Linked DNA regions of Massilia sp. METH4. The protein of the gene in region 1 interacts with the protein of each later gene in a pairwise test. Links are inferred from orthologs where the notes say so. Each region holds a gene or a part of one and is shown on either strand. Other genes may lie near its edges.

Evidence for each region.
Region 2: the proteins of cysK (region 1) and cysE interact in binary tests that used the Escherichia coli proteins (3 or more experiments, as listed by UniProt). The link is inferred for Massilia sp. METH4 from one-to-one orthologs.

What each region holds. Positions count from the first base shown.
Region 1 is NZ_CP146614.1:1,091,378-1,099,357, reverse strand. Bases 270-3,106 are described here. They hold cysK (cysteine synthase A), read left to right. Parts: upstream 270-1,131; coding sequence 1,132-2,082; downstream 2,083-3,106. Other genes in these bases: V6Z91_RS04855 (cation diffusion facilitator family transporter), read right to left, coding at 2,076-3,106; V6Z91_RS04865 (FKBP-type peptidyl-prolyl cis-trans isomerase), read left to right, coding at 547-1,086; thpR (RNA 2',3'-cyclic phosphodiesterase), read right to left, coding at 270-509. Also shown: more of thpR, read right to left, coding at 1-269; more of V6Z91_RS04855, read right to left, coding at 3,107-3,110; V6Z91_RS04850 (metalloregulator ArsR/SmtB family transcription factor), read right to left, coding at 3,107-3,430; V6Z91_RS04845 (CinA family protein), read right to left, coding at 3,601-4,083; V6Z91_RS04840 (ATP-binding protein), read left to right, coding at 4,405-6,471; V6Z91_RS04835 (EAL domain-containing protein), read left to right, coding at 6,468-7,980.
Region 2 is NZ_CP146614.1:4,137,290-4,146,666, reverse strand. What follows is about bases 3,077-5,912. They hold cysE (serine O-acetyltransferase), read right to left. Parts: upstream 4,944-5,912; coding sequence 4,209-4,943; downstream 3,077-4,208. Other genes in these bases: rnr (ribonuclease R), read right to left, coding at 5,910-5,912; rlmB (23S rRNA (guanosine(2251)-2'-O)-methyltransferase RlmB), read right to left, coding at 5,083-5,829; V6Z91_RS18285 (YceH family protein), read right to left, coding at 3,488-4,198; V6Z91_RS18290 (hypothetical protein), read left to right, coding at 3,077-3,507. Outside these bases: V6Z91_RS18305 (GntR family transcriptional regulator), read left to right, coding at 649-1,008; V6Z91_RS18300 (ABC transporter ATP-binding protein), read left to right, coding at 1,005-1,862; V6Z91_RS18295 (hypothetical protein), read left to right, coding at 1,859-2,842; more of V6Z91_RS18290, read left to right, coding at 3,010-3,076; more of rnr, read right to left, coding at 5,913-8,588.

The DNA.
Region 1 (7,980 bases):
TCCGGCGGCGCATGCCTTGCCTCGCGCGCCAGGGTCACGTGCGGCTTGAACGAGCCGTGCGTGGCGGCGGAAAAGCCGGCCGCATCGAGCTCCCGCACCAGCTCCTCGTGCAGCGCCACGAGTCCGGCCGGCACCTGCGTCATGCCGGCCCAGGCGATGCGCGGCCGCGCGAAGTAGCCGTAGCAGTCGATCACGAGCCGCAGCGGCGGCACGGCGAGGCGGTCGCGGACGGCGAGCAGCGCCGGTACCCGGTCCGCCGGCACGTGGCCCAGGAAGGCCAGCGTGAGGTGCAGCTTGGCCGCCGCCGTTAGGCGCCCGGCCACGGGAGCCTGCAGCGTGGCCAGCGCGGCGCGCGACGCCGCATCGGGCCACAGCGCGAAGAACAGCTTGCGCCCCGGCGCCGCCGGCTGCTGCTCCGCCGTTTGCTGCTCCGCCGTTTGCTGCCCCGCCGTTTGCTGCCCCGCCGTTTGCTGCCCGTTTGGCATCTCTTCAGGTTCGTTTGCTATCATGTTGCCGCCTCAACACCCAGTACAGAAAGAATACATGATGACCCGTCTGTCCGCTCCAGTGCTGTCCCTCCTGCTGTGCGCCGCCGCGTTCGCGCACGCCCAGTCCCCAAGCCAACCGGCGCCGCAAGAAGCGCAGCCGCCGGTCCAGCAAGCCGCGCCGGCCCAGCCGGCCGCCCAGGCGGAAGCGCCGGCCGCGCCCGTGGTGCCCGGCTCCGCCACGATCGGCCCCGCCGCCGACAAGCTGATCGTCAACGATACCAAGGCCGGCACCGGCACCGAAGCGACCCCCGGCAGCACGGTGTCCGTGCATTACACGGGCTGGCTGTACCGTCCGATGGCCAAGAACCACAAGGGCCGCAAGTTCGACTCGTCGCGCGACCGCGGCGACCCGCTCGAGTTCCGCCTCGGCTCCGGCCAGGTCATCAAGGGCTGGGAGCAGGGCGTGGCCGGCATGAAGGTGGGCGGCAAGCGCACGCTGATCATTCCGTCCGAGCTGGCCTACGGCTCGCGGGCCATGCCCGGCATTCCGGCGAACTCGGCACTGATTTTCGACGTCGAACTGCTCGACGTGAAATAAGCCGCGGCGTTACACTGGTCTCCCATTCCTCGTGCGGAGACCTCGATGAACGTTGCGAATGATGTCACGGCGCTGATCGGCAATACCCCGCTGGTCCGCATCAATCGATTGACTCAAGGCGGCTTGAGCCAGGGCGCGCCCGCGCAACTCCTGGCCAAGCTGGAGTTCTACAATCCGGCCCACAGCGTGAAGGACCGGATCGGCCTGTCGATGATCGCCGCGGCCGAACAGGCCGGGCAGATCAAGCCCGACACGATCATCCTCGAACCGACCAGCGGCAATACCGGCATCGCGCTGGCGATGGTGTGCGCGGCGCGCGGCTACAAGTGCACGCTGGTGATGCCGGAAACGATGAGCCGCGAACGCCGCATGCTGCTGCGCGCGTATGGCGCCGAGCTGGTGCTCACGCCCGGCAGCGAAGGCATGGTGGGAGCGATCCGCCGCGCCGAGGAAATGGCGCAGTCCGACAGCCGCTACCTGATGCCCCAGCAGTTCAACAATCCCGCCAACCCCGAGATCCACCGCCGCACCACCGCCGAGGAAATCTGGCGCGACACGGACGGCAAGGTGGACATCCTCGTGGCCGGCGTGGGCACGGGCGGCACGATCACGGGCGTGGGCGAGGTGATCAAGGAACGCAAGCCGTCGTTCCAGTGCATCGCCGTGGAACCCGAGGCGTCGCCCATGCTGTCCAAGGGTACCAAGGGACCGCACCCGATCCAGGGCATCGGCGCCGGCTTCGTGCCGGGCGTGCTGAACACCCATGTCTACAGCGAAGTGGTGGCGGTGAAGAACGACGACGCGTTCGACTACGCACGCCGGGCGGCGCGCGAGGAGGGCCTGCTGGTGGGCATCTCGGCCGGTGCCGCGCTGTGGGCCGCCGTACAGGTGGCGCGCCGGCCGGAAAACGAGGGCAAGCTGATCGTAACGATCATCCCATCGTTCGGCGAACGCTACCTGAGCACGCAGCTGTTCGCCGGGCTGGCCGATCAGTGATGCTGGGCATGGCCATGTGAATGGCCGTGCTGGTGGCCATGATCGTCATGGTCATGGTCGTGGTCATGCGCCTGCTCCTCTGCTTGCTCTTGCCCGTTCCCCGCGAGGCAGCAGGCATGTTCCGTAGTGCCCATTTCCGTCTGCAGCGTGCTGTGATGAATGGCGAACTGCTCGCGCAGGCTGCGCGCGATCTCGTCCATCGCAACGTCGCCGGGGTAACCGCCCGGCATCACCAGGTGCGCAGTCAGCGCCGTTTCCGTCGTGCTCATCGACCAGATGTGCATGTCGTGCACGTCGGTCACACCCGGCCGGGCGCGCAGGAACTGCTCCACTTCGCGCGAATCCACATTGCCCGGCACGGCGGCCAACATCATCCGCAGCGAAGTCTTCAGCAGCGACCACGTGCCGGCCACGATCATGACCACGATGCCCAGGCTGACCACCGGGTCGAGCCAGCTCCAGCCCGTGAACATCACGACCAGGCCGGACACCAGCACGCCCAGCGAGATCGCGGCGTCCGCCGCCAGGTGCAGGTAGGCGCCGCGGATGTTCAGGTCGTCCTTGCTGCCCTTCATGAACAGCCAGGCCGAGAAGCCGTTGACGAGGATGCCGATGCCGGCCACCGCCGAGACCGTGACGCCGTGCACGGGCACCGGGTGGATCAGTTGCAGCACCGCTTCCCAGGCGATGGCGCCGCAGGCGGCCATCAGCAGCATGCCGTTGAACAGTGCGGCGAGCATCGAACTGCTGCGCCAGCCGTAGGTATAGCGGCGCGACGGTTCGCGCTTGGCCAGGATGGCGGCGCCCCACGCCAGCATCAGGCCCAGCACGTCGGACAGGTTATGGCCCGCATCGGCCATCAGCGCCGTGGAATTGGCCAGGAAACCGTAGCCGAATTCGACGGCCACGAAGACCGCGTTCAGCGCGATCGCGATCGCGAACGCGCGCCCATGGTCGGCCGGATCGCCATGATGGTGGTGGTGGCCATGGTGTCCATGGTCGTGCCCGTGGTGGTGGTGGCCGCTCATACGTCGTTACCTGGAGTGGAGGGTTCGGCGATATGCTCGAGCATGTCGCGCAGGACACCGCTGATATGCGCATCGGCGGTCGAATAGAACACCTGCTTGCCCTGCCGCTCGGCCTTGACGATGCGGGCCGCGCGCAGCAGGCGCAAGTGGTGGCTCACCAGCGAGCTGGATAGCTCGAGCGTGGCGGCGATGTCGCTGACGGCGATCGGCGCGGCCACGCACGCGAGCACGATGCGCAGGCGGGTCGGGTCGCCCAGCAGGTGGAACAGATCGGCTAGCTGGGCGACCGATTCCTCGTGGATGGAGGCGGGCAAGTTCATCTCATCTATAACATTTGAATAGCTGTTCACATATTAGACTCATGTGGACGAGGACGCAAGCCGGCCGAGGCCGGAAGTTGATGAGGGATAAGTTTCGGGAAGGGAATGCGGATGCGGGAGAGCAAAGGCGCTCGGGCAGGCCGAGCGCCCAGGACGTCGGGTTACGTCGCTTAATTGATGAAACGCAGCAAGCCCTGGAGCGCGTGGACCACGGTCTGCTCGCGCACCGCGCGGCGGTCGCCGGAAAACACCAGGCGTTCCGTATGCACGGTATCGCCGTTGGCCCAGCCGAAACAGACCGTGCCGACCGGCTTGCCCGGCACGGCGCCGGTGGGGCCGGCGATGCCGGTGGTGGATACGGCCACATGCGCGTTGCTGTTGGCCAGCGCGCCCTGGGCCATCGCGGCCGCCACTTCCTCGCTGACGCTGCCGAACTGGGCGATCATCGCGGCCGGCACTTCGAGCAGTTCGGTCTTCGACGCATTCGAATAGCAGACGAAACCGCAATCGAACCAGCCGGTCGACCCGGCGATCTCCGTGATCGCCTGCGACACGCCGCCCCCGGTGCACGATTCGGCGGTAGCCAGAAGCAATTCCTTGTCCTGCAAGGCGCGGCCCACCTGGGCGGCCAGTTCGTTGATGTCCGTACTCACTTGTGTCTCCTTCGGCAAAGAATGTCCGGTTCCATTCTAGCGCGGGGCTCTGGCCGCTGGCCACGCGTGCGGAAAAAATTGTCGGGATCGGGTGCGCCGCGCCAAGCTGGCGGCGCGCGCCCAAACTGAACGATAGAATAAGGGTGTTCAAGCTACGCGGGCCGCCAACTTGGAACCTCGAAAGATCACCCGGAGGCATTGGCTCGCCGCAACCCTTGCCGCGGGCTTCGTTCCCGGGCGGGCGGACGGCGGCCGCGAACGCCCAATTGCGGCGGCGTTCCCGCATGGGCAAGCCGGCGCGGGACGGCGGAGGGGCGCGCCATGATCAAGCTGCGCTCGCTGCGCAACAAGCTGCTCGGCGTGATCGCGCTGGTGATGCTGCCGGCCGTGCTGGTATCGATCGGCACGATCGTCGTGTACGACCTGCACATCTACGAGCAGACGATCACCGACGACATGACGACCCAGGCGGAGCTGATCGGCCACATGAGCGCGCCGGCCCTCTCATTCGACGACGACCGGCTGGCTCACGAGAACCTGGCGCTGCTGCGCCTGCGCCCGAAGGTGAATGCGGGCGCCATCTACGACGCCGGCGGCCGCCTGGTCGCGCAATACGCCGCGCCCGGCGACAAGGCGGGCGTGCCGCGGGCGCCGGGGCGCGAAGGGTTCCGCATCGAGGATGGCAAGCTCTACCTGTTCAAGCCCATCCGCGACAACGGAGAAATGCTGGGCACGGTCTACCTGCGCGCCGACTATGAAGTGCTGGCGCGCTTCCTCGACTACATCGTGATCGGCATCGTGGCCGGCCTGCTGGCGCTGATGTGCGCGTGGCTCGTCAGCCGGCGCCTGAACGACGTCATCACGCGGCCCATCCTGTCGATCGCCGACGTGGCGCGCGAGGTGATCGCCACCGGCGACGTGTCGCGCCGCGCCGAGCGGCTGGGCGAGGACGAGGTGGCCGAGCTGGCCGGCTCGTTCAACAAGATGCTGGCCGATATCGAAAGCCGCAAGCGCGAGCTGGAAACGTCGAACCGCGAGATCGCCCGCGAATCGGAGCGCCGGCGCGAGGCGCAGCAGGAAGTGATGCGGCTGAACCAGGAGCTGGAGCAGCGCGTGCACGAGCGCACGCTGCAGCTGGAAATGGCGAACCGCGAGCTGGCCATGGCGATGGAAGAGGCGAAAAGCGCCAACCAGGCCAAGTCGGCATTCCTGTCGTCGATGAGCCATGAATTGCGCACGCCGCTCAACGCCATCCTCGGTTTCGCGCAGATTCTCACTTCCGACAAGCTGCCTTCCACGCTGGCGCAGAAGAAGGAGTTCGCCCAGCACATCCTCAAGTCCGGCCGCCACCTGCTCACGCTGATCAACGAGATCCTCGACCTGGCCAAGATCGAATCGGGCGCCGTCGCCTTGTCGATGGAACCGGTGGCGCTACCGGAGATCCTGGAGGAGTGCGAGGCGATGATGGCGCCGCTGGCCACCGCGCGCGGCATCCGGCTGCTGTTCCCGGAACGCTGCACGACGAACGTGACGGCCGATCGCACGCGCCTCAAGCAGGTGTTGCTCAACCTGCTCTCGAACGCCATCAAGTACAACCGCGAGGGCGGCGCCGTGGTGATCGACTGCACCCCATCCGGCCCGGGCCTGGTGCGCGTCTCTGTGCAGGATACCGGCATGGGCCTGCGGCCGGAGCAGGTACGCATGCTGTTCCAGCCGTTCAACCGCCTGGGACAGGAAGCGGGCGTGGAAGAGGGCAGCGGTATCGGCCTCGTCGTCACCAAGCGCCTCGTCGAGCTGATGGGCGGCACCATCGGCGTCACCAGCAGCCCCGGCGTGGGCAGCATGTTCTGGGTCGAGCTGAAGACGACCGAGCCGGTGCCGCTGCCGCCGCCGCGCATGCTGGCGCCAGCCGGTGCCGGCATGCCGGCACCCGCACGCGACAGCATCACGCTGCTGTACGTGGAAGACAATCCAGCCAACCTGAAACTGGTGCAGGAGATCATCCGTTTCCGCCCCGAGCTGCGCCTGCTGTCGGCGCCCGACGGCCAGCTGGGCCTGGAGCTGGCGCGCGCCCATTTGCCGGACGTGGTGCTGCTCGACATCAACCTGCCCGGCATGAGCGGTTTCGAGGTGCTGCGCCAGTTGCGCGCCGATCCCCGCACGGCCGGGATCCCCGCGATCGCCCTGACTGCCAACGCGATGCCGCGCGACGTGGAACGGGGAATTGCGGCAGGATTCTTCCGTTACCTGATCAAGCCGATTAACATCGACGAGTTTACCGAGGCGATCAACGCCACGATCACCGCGGTCGGTACCACTGGTAACGAAGAAAATGCTACCGCCGAGCGGCAGGCCCAGCCGCTGACGGAGAAGAAGGAGGAGTCATGATCAGCCGGGCCGATATCCAGAATGCGAGCATCCTGATCGTGGACGACCAGCCCGTCAATGTGCAATTGCTGGAGTATCTGCTGCAATCGACGGGGTATGCGCACGTGAGTTCCACCACCGATCCGCGCGTGGTGGCGCCCTGGCACGAGCAGTACAACTACGACATCATCATCCTCGACCTGCAAATGCCGGGCATGGACGGCTTTGCCGTGATGCAGGCGTTGCGCCCGCTGGAGCCGGAAGGTTACCTGCCGGTGCTGGTGGTGACGGCCGAGCCGGACAAGAAGCAGGCCGCGCTCGATGCCGGTGCGCGCGACTTCGTCAGCAAGCCGTTCGACCCGGTCGAGGTGCTCACGCGCATCCGCAACCTGATCGAGGTGCGGCTGATGCAGCGCGAGGCGAAGTTCCACAATATCGTGCTGGAGCGCACGGTGCGCGAGCGCACCGCCGACCTGCAGCGCTTTCGCACGGCGATGGATGCGACGGCCGACGGGATCTTCCTGATCGATGCGCAAACGATGCGCCTGGTGGACGTCAACGACGGCGCCTGCCGCATGCTGGGCTATACGCGCGCGCAACTGATGGCGCAGGAGCCGGCGCGCATCGGCCTTGGGGGGCACGAATCCCTGCGCCAGCATGCCGACGCGGCGCTGGCGGCCGGTGGCGATGCCCGCGCGCCCATGCTGCTGGAAATGGAATTGCTGCGGCACGACCACGCCACGGTGCCGGTGGAGATCTACTGGCAGCTGCAGCACGGCGGTCCGGACGCCGAAGCGCAGCGCACGCTGATCTGCGTGGCGCGCGACATTTCCGAGCGCCGCGTGGCCGAGGAGCGGCTGCGGCACGCGGCCCATTACGACAGCCTCACGGGCCTGCCCAACCGCACGCTGTTCTACCGCACGCTGGGCGATGCGATCGACCTGGCGCGCGACAAGGAGTGGCGCATCGTGGTGCTGTTCATCGGCCTGGACCGCTTCAAGAACATCAACGATTCGCTGGGCGCCGCGATGGGCGACGAGATGCTGCGCGAATTCGCCAGCCGGCTGGTGCAGTCGGCGCGCATCCGCGATACCGTGGGCCGCCTGGGCGGCGACGAGTTCGGCCTGATCCTCACGATGACGCGCGACCAGCAGGATGCGGTACTGGTGGCGAACGAAGTGCGCGACGCGCTGCGTGCGCCGTTCCAGCTGGGCGAGCACCAGGCCACGATGACGGCGTCGATCGGCATCGCCGTCTACCCGGACGACGCGGCCGATCCGGAAACCCTGGTCAAGTACGCCAACACGGCGATGGGCCAGGCCAAGGAGGCGGGCAGCGACGCCTACCGCTTCTTCACGGCCGGCATGAACGTGCAGGTGCTGGCGCGGCTCGACCTCGAAATGGCGCTGCGCCGCGCGCTCGATCACAACGAACTGGAGCTGCACTTCCAGCCGAAGGTGAACCTGCTGACGGGCCGCGTGTCCGGCGCGGAGGCGCTGCTGCGCTGGAACCGGCCTGGGCAGGGCATGG
Region 2 (9,377 bases), 3.0 Mb from region 1 along the record:
CCCCTCATCCCACGGTTCTGTAATAAGAATCGTCGATTAGGTAATAATCGTGGGCGGCAGTTCTCCCGACTGAAGGAGCGTCTGCACCGGCAATGAATAGCGAAGCAGCGGCACTTCCTTATCGATACCTGGAAATGTCAACGATGCTCCATCTGGAGAAACAATATAGCACGCGTTTTTTGCGGTGCGCAATCAGATATTCGATTCAGCGAATAGTAATAAGTATTTCTCTGTGGTTATTTTTTCTCCGTAAGCTATTTATATTGTATTTCTTGAAATTCAAGGCCAAGTAAATATGCGGGTTTGCGCCGAATATAATGATCGAGAATGACAGGCATACAGAATCCTTATGATTCGCGACAACGAATAAAGATTAGTCGCGAATAAGGAAATAATACGAGTAGTCGTTCTCAGCACAACCAACTGTCAGGTTCCCAGAGGTGGTTGCCGAGCTGCCGATAACACGGGGCAACTTTCGCACGGGTGCCCTGCCCGTCCAGCCCTCGGCGGGCTTCAGGTGGCTGCGGCAACTTCGCGCCCCGACGGCGGCATCGTCCAACATGAAGAAACGCTTGCGTCACCGAAAATCGGTGTTATAGTTCACTACATCACCAGTCCAATAGCTCACCGATACTGGAGGAACCATGTATGTGGAATGACAATGCGCCGATCTACCGCCAGCTGAAGGAGCGGGTGATCGGCATGATGCTCGATGGCTTGCTCAAGCCCGGCGACGCCCTGCCCTCCGTGCGGCAGGTGGCGGCCGACTACCAGTTGAACCCGATTACCGTATCGCGGGCGTATCAGGAGCTGGTCGATGAAACCTTGGTGGAAAAACGAAGGGGGATGGGTATGTACGTGACTGAAGGCGCCGTGGAAAAACTGCTGGCCTCGGAGCGCGAGCGCTTCCTGCGCGAAGAATGGCCGGCGATGGTCGAACGCATTCGCCGGCTCGGCCTCGATATGGAAAAGCTGCTGCGCGCCACGCAGCCGGGGAGCGCGGGATGAGCGCCGTGATCACCGCGCGCAATCTCGTCAAGCGCTACGGCAAGCGCACCGCGCTGGACGGCGTGAGCTTCGACGTGCAGCCGGGCCGCATCGTGGGCCTGATCGGCCCGAACGGCTCCGGCAAGACCACCACGCTGAAGGCCGCGCTGGGCCTGTGCCAGTTCGAGGGCGAGCTGTCGGTGCTGGGCCTGGACCCGCGCACGCAGCGCGACGAGCTGATGAAGGACGTGTGCTTCATCGCCGACGTGGCCATCCTGCCCCGCTGGCTGAAGGTCAAGGAGGCGATCGACTTCGTGGCCGGCGTGCATCCGCGCTTCGACAGGGCGAAGGCCGAGCGCTATCTTGCCGGCACCAAGCTCGCGCCGGACATGCGGGTGCGCGCCATGTCCAAGGGCATGATCGTGCAATTGCACCTGGCCCTCGTGATGGCGATCGACGCAAAGCTGCTGGTGCTGGACGAACCCACGCTCGGGCTGGACATCCTGTACCGCAAGGAGTTCTACCAGAACCTGCTGGAGGATTACTTCGACGAGCACAAGACCATCGTCATCACCACGCACCAGATCGAGGAGGTCGAGCACATCCTCACGGACGTGCTGTTCATCCGCGAAGGCCGCATCGCGCTGGCCGCATCGATGGAGGAGATCGGCCAGCGCTACACCGAGGTGATGGTGCACCCGCAGCATGCCGCCGCGGCATCGGCCCTGCTGCCGCTGACGCAGCGCACCGTGTTCGGCAAGAGCGTGATGCTGTTCGACGGCGTGTCGAAGGAGCAGCTTGAAAACCTTGGCGAAACGAGGACGCCCAGCGTGGCGGATCTGTTCGTCGCCAGCATGAAGGGGAGCTACGAATGAATACGATGCGCAAGACGATGCCGTGGCTGATCCGGCGCGAAGTGTGGGAAAACAAGGGCATGCTGACGTGGGTGCCGCTGGCGATCGCCGCGCTGATGATCGTGGCCGTGCTGGGCATTGCCATCGGCGGCCAGAAGGCGACCATCCAGGTCGACGGCGTCCCGACGTCGGTTGCCGGCGCGACCGTGCAGCTGGGCGAGCGCCAGATCCAGACGCTTGCCGAAGCCATTGCCGTGATGGCGCCGGTCAGCGCCTCGGTCCTGTACCTGGCCATGGCCTTCATGGTCTTCTTCTACAGCCTGGGCAGCCTGTACGACGAGCGCCGCGACCGCAGCATCCTGTTCTGGAAGTCCCTGCCCGTGTCGGATGCGGCCACCGTGCTGTCCAAGGCCGCCTTTGCGCTGATCGGCATCCCCTTGCTCATCATTGCCGTGGAACTGGTTACCTCATGGGTCATCATCGGCATCGGCATGGCGGGACTCGCGATGAAAGGCACCAATATCTTCCCACAGGTGCTCGCGCATCCGCAATTCTGGCTTGGTCCGCTGAAGGTGCTTTCGCTGCTGCCCGTGTATGCGCTGTGGGCACTGCCGACAGTGGGCTGGCTGCTGCTTGTATCGGCCTGGGCCCGCGGCAAGGTTTTCCTGTGGGCCGTCGGGGTGCCGCTGCTCGCGCTGATCCTGCTCGTATGGATCGAAAAGGGGCTGCAGCAATCCATCAATACCCAGTGGGTGATCGAAAAATTCATCAGCAGGTTGCTCGTTGGCGTCATGCCCGGCACCTGGCTCATGGCCACTGGAGTCGCCGGGCGGGCACGCGAAATGGAAGTGGCGGCGCAAGGACCGGCCGCCGGCTTCGATCTCATCTGGCGCTCATCCTGGGCCAGCGTGGCGACCCCGGAAATGATCCTTGGCGCACTGGCCGGCATCGCCATGATCGCCGGCGCAATCTGGCTGCGCCGCCACCGCGAAGAGGGTTGATCGGTGTCAGCTCAGCTGTAAGCGTGATCTTACAGCGCTGCCAGCCGCGCACCGATGCCGTGCGTGGGTGGTGATTGAGATAATGGCAACCATTCCGCCAGCGCCAGACCCGACGGGTCTCGCGTTGGCTGTTGTTTTGAAGGATGGTTCCAAAAATGCAAACAACAATGAAAATAAGCGACCAGCGTTATCTCGACGGTGCGAACCGGTACTGCACCGAGCCCTGCCTGCTGAGCATTCTCGATCTCGGCCACCCCACTCCGTACTCCGCCAGCGATATGCAGCAATTGCGAGCGCGCCTCAAGAAGGTGTTGCCGGGCCTGCGCCAGGGGCGCAGCCTGATCGGCGTGATTGGCGACGATGTCGATGCGCCCGGCCGCGGCCTGCAACTGGCGCGCCTGATCCAGAGCGTGGCGATCGAACTGCACCGCCTCACGGGCGACGAAGTGATGATGGGCTTTGTCGGCCCCGTACCGAAGATGCCGGGCCGCTACCGGCTGATCCTGCCCTTCCGCTGCGGCACCGTGGCCAACGCGGCGCTGAAGCTGGCGATCGGCCTCGTGGCCGCGCTGCTCGCCGGCGAAGAGTTTCCGCTGGCCGACGGGCTGAAGGAACTGCGCGGCATTGCCGCCGCGGGGGCGCCGTCTATTCGAATTGCCGCCTGAATTGCTCGAACTGGGCGGCCAGGGCGGCATAGTCCGCCCTCAGCTGCTGCACTTCCAGCTCCAGCTGGGCCACGCGGTCGGCGCGTGAGGCGCCACCGGGCGCCACCGCGGCCGTGCCATAGCCCGCCTCTTCCCGCGCCAGCTGAATCTCGCCACCCAGCAATTGACCGTAACGCGGTTCCTTCGTGCCCGGCGCCAGCGCCAGCTTGGCCACCAGCGGCGGGTACTTGTCGATCAAGAATTGCAGTGCCGTCTCCACGTCCGCCACCGACTTGAATTCGTGCAGGCGGCCCGTGCGCGTGCGGATCTCGCCGGCGGTCTGGTGGCCGCGCAGCATCAGCACGGCGAGCACGGCCAGCTTGTCCTGCTCGAGCGACCACTTGATGCGCATGCGGTGCTCGTATTTCGTCACGCGCGCGCCGGCGGCCGCCACGGCGTTGACGAGGCGGCGCTCGGTGAGCCGGGCCAGCACGTCGGCCACGGTGTCTTCCGAGATCTGCATCACCGGATCGCGGCTGGACAGCTGGTTGCAGCCATTGGTGAGCGCATTGAGCGACATCGGGTAGTTGTCCGGCGTCAGTGCTTCCTTCTCGGCCAGCACGGCCAGCACGCGGATCTCGAACGGGTCGAGCGTATCGGACGTTGCGGAAGGTGCGGAACCTTCGGACTGCGTATTGCCTGCTTCTGTCATCTCTCTATCCTCAATCGACCAGCTTGTTCAAGTGCGCGGGGTCGCCCTTGCCGACGGCTTCGATCTCCCCGCATTGCAAACCATTTTCCTTCAGCAGCGCGATGATGCGTTCGATCTGCCGCTCCTGCGCGGCCGCGTGGTTGATCAGCCCATGCAAGGCCTTGGACATCGGATCGTCGCCATTCGGCGTAACGCCGTAGGCGGCGAACAGCCGCTGCGCGTGAGCATCGTGTTTCTGCACGATATGGGCGGGGTTGCCCACGGCGGTAGCGCCCGGCGGCACGGGCTTGAGCAGCACGGCGTTCGAACCCACCTTGGCATACTCGCCCACCGTGAAGCCGCCCAGCACCTTGGCGCCGGCGCCGACGATCACGCCGCGCTCCAGCGTGGGATGGCGCTTCGCGCCCTGCGTGAGCGACGTGCCGCCCAGCGTGACACCCTGGTAGATCGTGCAATCGTCGCCGATCTCGGCCGTTTCACCGACCACCACGCCGAAGCCGTGGTCGATGAAGACCCGGCGGCCGATCCTGGCACCCGGATGGATTTCGATGCCCGTGACGATGCGCGCGAGCGAGCTGATGAATCTGCCCAGCCACTTCAGGCCATGGGTCCAGCACCAGTGTGCCCAGCGGTGCGCAATAATCGCGTGCAAGCCCGGGTAACACGTCAGCACCTCCCAGGCATTGCGGGCGGCGGGATCGCGTTCGATGATGCTGCGGATGTCTTGGCGCAGGTTGCGGAACATGGGCGTACGGAGTCGACGGCGATATCTCGATGGTAGCGCATCGCTGGTGAAGGTGCAGCGGATGGGCCGGCCGGCAGCCATTTACCCCAGGGTCTGCACTTGGGGTAAGGAGGCCGTCGCAACGCCCAACAGGAAGGGATCAGCCTTCCTTCGCGATCCTCTGCCGCCGCGCCTCGTACAGGCACACACCCGATGCCACGGACACATTCAGGCTCTCGACCGACCCAAACATCGGGATATTGACCAGCACGTCGCAGGTCTCGCGCGTCAGCCGGCGCATGCCCTCGCCTTCCGAGCCCATCACCAGCGCGGTCGGGCCGGTGAAGTCGGCTTCGTAGAGACCCTTCTCGCCATCGTCGGACGTGCCGATCAGCCAGATGCCGCGATCCTTCAGTTCGCGCAGGGTGCGCGCGAGGTTCGTCACGGTGATGTAGGGCACGGTCTCGGCGGCGCCGCTGGCCACCTTCGCGGCGGTGGCGTTCAAGCCCACCGCGCGGTCCTTCGGCACGATCACGGCATGCGCGCCGACACCGTCGGCCACGCGCAGGCAGGCACCCAGGTTGTGCGGATCGGTAATCCCGTCCAGCACCAGCAGCAGCGGCGGGCCTTCGATGGCGTCCAGCAGTTCGTCGAGGTTGCGGGCCAATGCCAGCTGCGACGCGAAGGCGATCACGCCCTGGTGGCGGCGGGTGCCGACGATCTTGTCGAGGCGGGCCGAGTCGACCGGCATCACGCGCACGCCGGCCGCCTTGGCATTGGCGATCAGGTCTTTCATGCGGCGATCGTCGCGCGCGGCATCGACGAAGATTTCCTCGACCGACGAGGCTTCGTGACGCAGGCGCGAGGTGACGGCATGGAAGCCGAAAATCATTTTGTTCTTGGACATGGTACTTGGTTCTTATGTGGCGAAGGGACTCGCCGGAAATGCGCCGAGGCAGGTGCCGCGGCGATGGCTTGCCTGGTTGATTATCGCTTCTTGCGGGTTTTGCTGTCAGTCCTGGCAGGCGCCTTGGCAGCCACTTCCGCGGCTGGCTTGGCAGCGCCCCGGGTCTTGGCGTTCTTGCCGTTCTTGGCGTTCTTGGCGCTATTGGCTGGCGCGGCTGCCTCGGCGCGGCGCTTGCCCTTGGGCTCGAACTCGACCTGGGGCACCAGCTTGATCGATGGCGGCGCTGCCGGCTTGCGGGCCACCGGCGCCGGCGCATCCTCGAACGTCACGGCAGGCTCCGTCCTCCCCTTGCGCGGCCCGGCCTTGCCTTCCCTTGCCGCGGGAGCGCCCGCGCCCCTGCCCGCGCCGTTGCGCGACGCGGCGCCGCGCCCACCGCCGCGGCGTGGCTTCACGTCGTCGGCAAAGGCCTCGTCGTCATCGAACGCCGCACCCTTGCGGCCGCCGCGCGCGGGCGGTGCCAGGCTGTCGGTCTCGCTCGGCGCCAGGCGCAGGTCGATCTTGCGCGACTCGAGGTCCACGCGCACGACCTGCACGGTCACGCGGTCGGTCAGCTGGTAGCGCTTGCCGGTGCGCTCGCCGCGCAGTTCGTGGCGCGCGTCGTCGTACTGGAAATAGTCGGCGCCCAGGTCCGTCACGTGCACCAGGCCCTCGACGAACAGCTGGTCGAGCTGCACGAAGATGCCGAACGTCGTCACGCCGGTGATGATGCCGCTGAACTCCTCGCCCAGCTTGTCCTGCATGAAGTAGCACTTCAGCCAGGCTTCCACGTCGCGCGAGGCCTCGTCGGCGCGGCGCTCGTTGGCCGAGCAGTGCACGCCCAGCGCATCCCACACCGTCAGGTCGCGCGCCGGCTTCGGTTCCTTGCCCTCGGCCTTGTCCTTCAGTTGCTGGCGCCGCGTCGCGTTCGAGATCGTGGTGTTCAGCACGCTCTTGTCCTCGATCTTCGGCTCGTACTTCTTGCCCTGCAGGATCGCCTTGATGGCGCGGTGCGTCAGCAGGTCGGGGTAGCGGCGGATCGGGCTCGTGAAGTGCGCGTAGGCTTCATAGGCCAGGCCGAAGTGGCCGATGTTTTCCGGGCTGTAGACCGCCTGCTGCATCGAGCGCAGCAGCATCGTCTGCAGCAGGTTCGCGTCCGGCCGCTCCTTGATCTTCTTCATCAGCTCGGCGTAGTCGCCGGCGACCGGCTTGTCGCCGCCGCCCAGCGACAAGCCCACCTGCTTGAGGAACTCGCGCACTTGCGTGAGCTTTTCCTTCGTCGGCGCGGCGTGGATGCGGTAGGTGCCCGGGTGCTTGTGGCGCAGCAGCAGGTCGGCGGCGCACACGTTGGCGGCCAGCATGCATTCCTCGATCAGCTTGTGCGCATCGTTGCGGGTGCGCGGGATGATCTTCTCGATCTTGCCGGCCGGGTTGCAGACGATATACGTTTCCGTCGTCTCGAAATCGATCGCGCCGCGTTCCAGGCGCGCCTTCAACAGCGCATGGTAGACCGCGTACAGGTCCTGCAGATGCGGCACCAGGTGCGAGCGCTTCGCCGCTTCCGGGCCCTTCGTGTTCGACAGGATCGCCGCCACTTCGGTGTACGTGAAGCGCGCGGCCGAGTGGATCACGGCCGGGTAGAACTGGTAAGCCTTGATCTCGCCCTTCGCGGTGATCACGGCGTCGCACACCAGCGTGAGGCGGTCGACGTTCGGGTTCAGCGAGCACAGGCCGTTCGACAGCTTTTCCGGCAGCATCGGGATCACCCGGCGCGGGAAATACACGGACGTGCTGCGTTCGAGCGCGTCGTTGTCGAGCGCATCGTTCGGCTTCACGTAATGGGAAACGTCGGCGATCGCCACGATCAGGCGGAACGCGTTGGCACGGCCCACCTTCACCTGTTCGCAATACACGGCATCGTCGAAGTCGCGCGCATCCTCGCCATCGATGGTTACCAGCGGCACGTCGCGCAGGTCGACACGCTCGCCCCAATCCTTCTCGTGCACCACGTCCGGCAGCTTGTTGGCCTGCTTCAGCGCGCCATCCGAGAACACGTGCGGCACGCCGAACTTGCGCACGGCGATCTCGATCTCCATGCCGGGGTCGTCCATGTCGCCCAGTACCTCGACGATCCTGCCCACGGGTTGCTTGAAGCGGCCAGGCTGCTCGGTCAACTCCACGCTGACGATCTGCCCGCTCTTGGCCTTGCCGGGGGAACCGGCCACGAGAATATCCTGGCCGATGCGCTTGTCTTCCGGGGCCACGATCCACACGCCGTTATCCTTCAGCAGGCGGCCGATAATGTGCGTGTTGCCCCGCTCGACCACCTCGACGATCGTGCCCTCCGGGCGGCCGCGCCGGTCGTAGCCGGTGATGCGCGCCAGCACCTTGTCGCCGTGCAGCACTTTCTGCATCTCGCGCTCGGACAGGAACAGGTCGTCGCCCGGTTCATCGGGAATCACGAAGCCGAAACCGTCGCGGTGGGCGCTGACCCGGCCCGAGACGAAGTCGGAGTGGTCGGCCAGCACATAGAAGCCGCTGCCATCGGAACGAATCTGGCCGTCACGCTCCATCGCGTTCAGGCGGCGCGTGAGCACGGGCTGGGAGTCGGCTTTCACCCCGAGCGACATGGACAGCGTGCGCAGGTCGAGCGGCGCGTTGGCGCTGCGGAAGATGCCGAGGATTTCCTCGCGGCTGGGAATGGTGTGGATCGTCTGGTTCAAAACTGTTCTTTGGTCTTATTAGTTGGCAAATTCGGATGATCGTGAGGGAAAGGCGGCAACGTAGTGTACCGGAGGCGGGGCGGTTTGCCTAACGTGCGCCAAACGGAGCGTGCGCCGGCGGCACTTTCGGATGACCCTTTGACATTCGGGACGGTTGCTCTATAATCCGGTCTCCCGCAGCGATGCGGGATTGAAGAGTGGATGTGCAGTGTGGAATGAAAGTTCATCTGGCGCAAAACTCTCCAAAGCATTATGATAGCAGGACTTAGAAGCGCAGGAGTTGCAAGCATCAGTGCCCACGTGGCGGAATTGGTAGACGCGCATGGTTCAGGTCCATGTGCCGCGAGGTGTGGGGGTTCGAATCCCTCCGTGGGCACCACTCTACCGGATACGACGAACGAGCCGTGAATCGCGAGATTCACGGCTTTTTTGCTTCACGCGGCCATTGCCATGCAGCCGTTTGACCCACTGGAAACAGCAATATTTCCAGTAATGCACAAAATACCCTTGCGCAATATCGATACGGCCATTATGATGCGTGCCTCGTTGCAGTACAGCGCAGCGAAATGAGTTGAAAGCAGTGCCCACGTGGCGGAATTGGTAGACGCGCATGGTTCAGGTCCATGTGCCGCAAGGTGTGGGGGTTCGAGTCCCTCCGTGGGCACCACTCTACCGGATACGACGAAAGGCCGCGGATCGCGAGATCCGCGGCCTTTTTGTTTTCGTCGGCCCCTTTTACGCTCGCGACGATTCCACGCGCCGCGCCGACGCATGCGCATGCATTTCCCC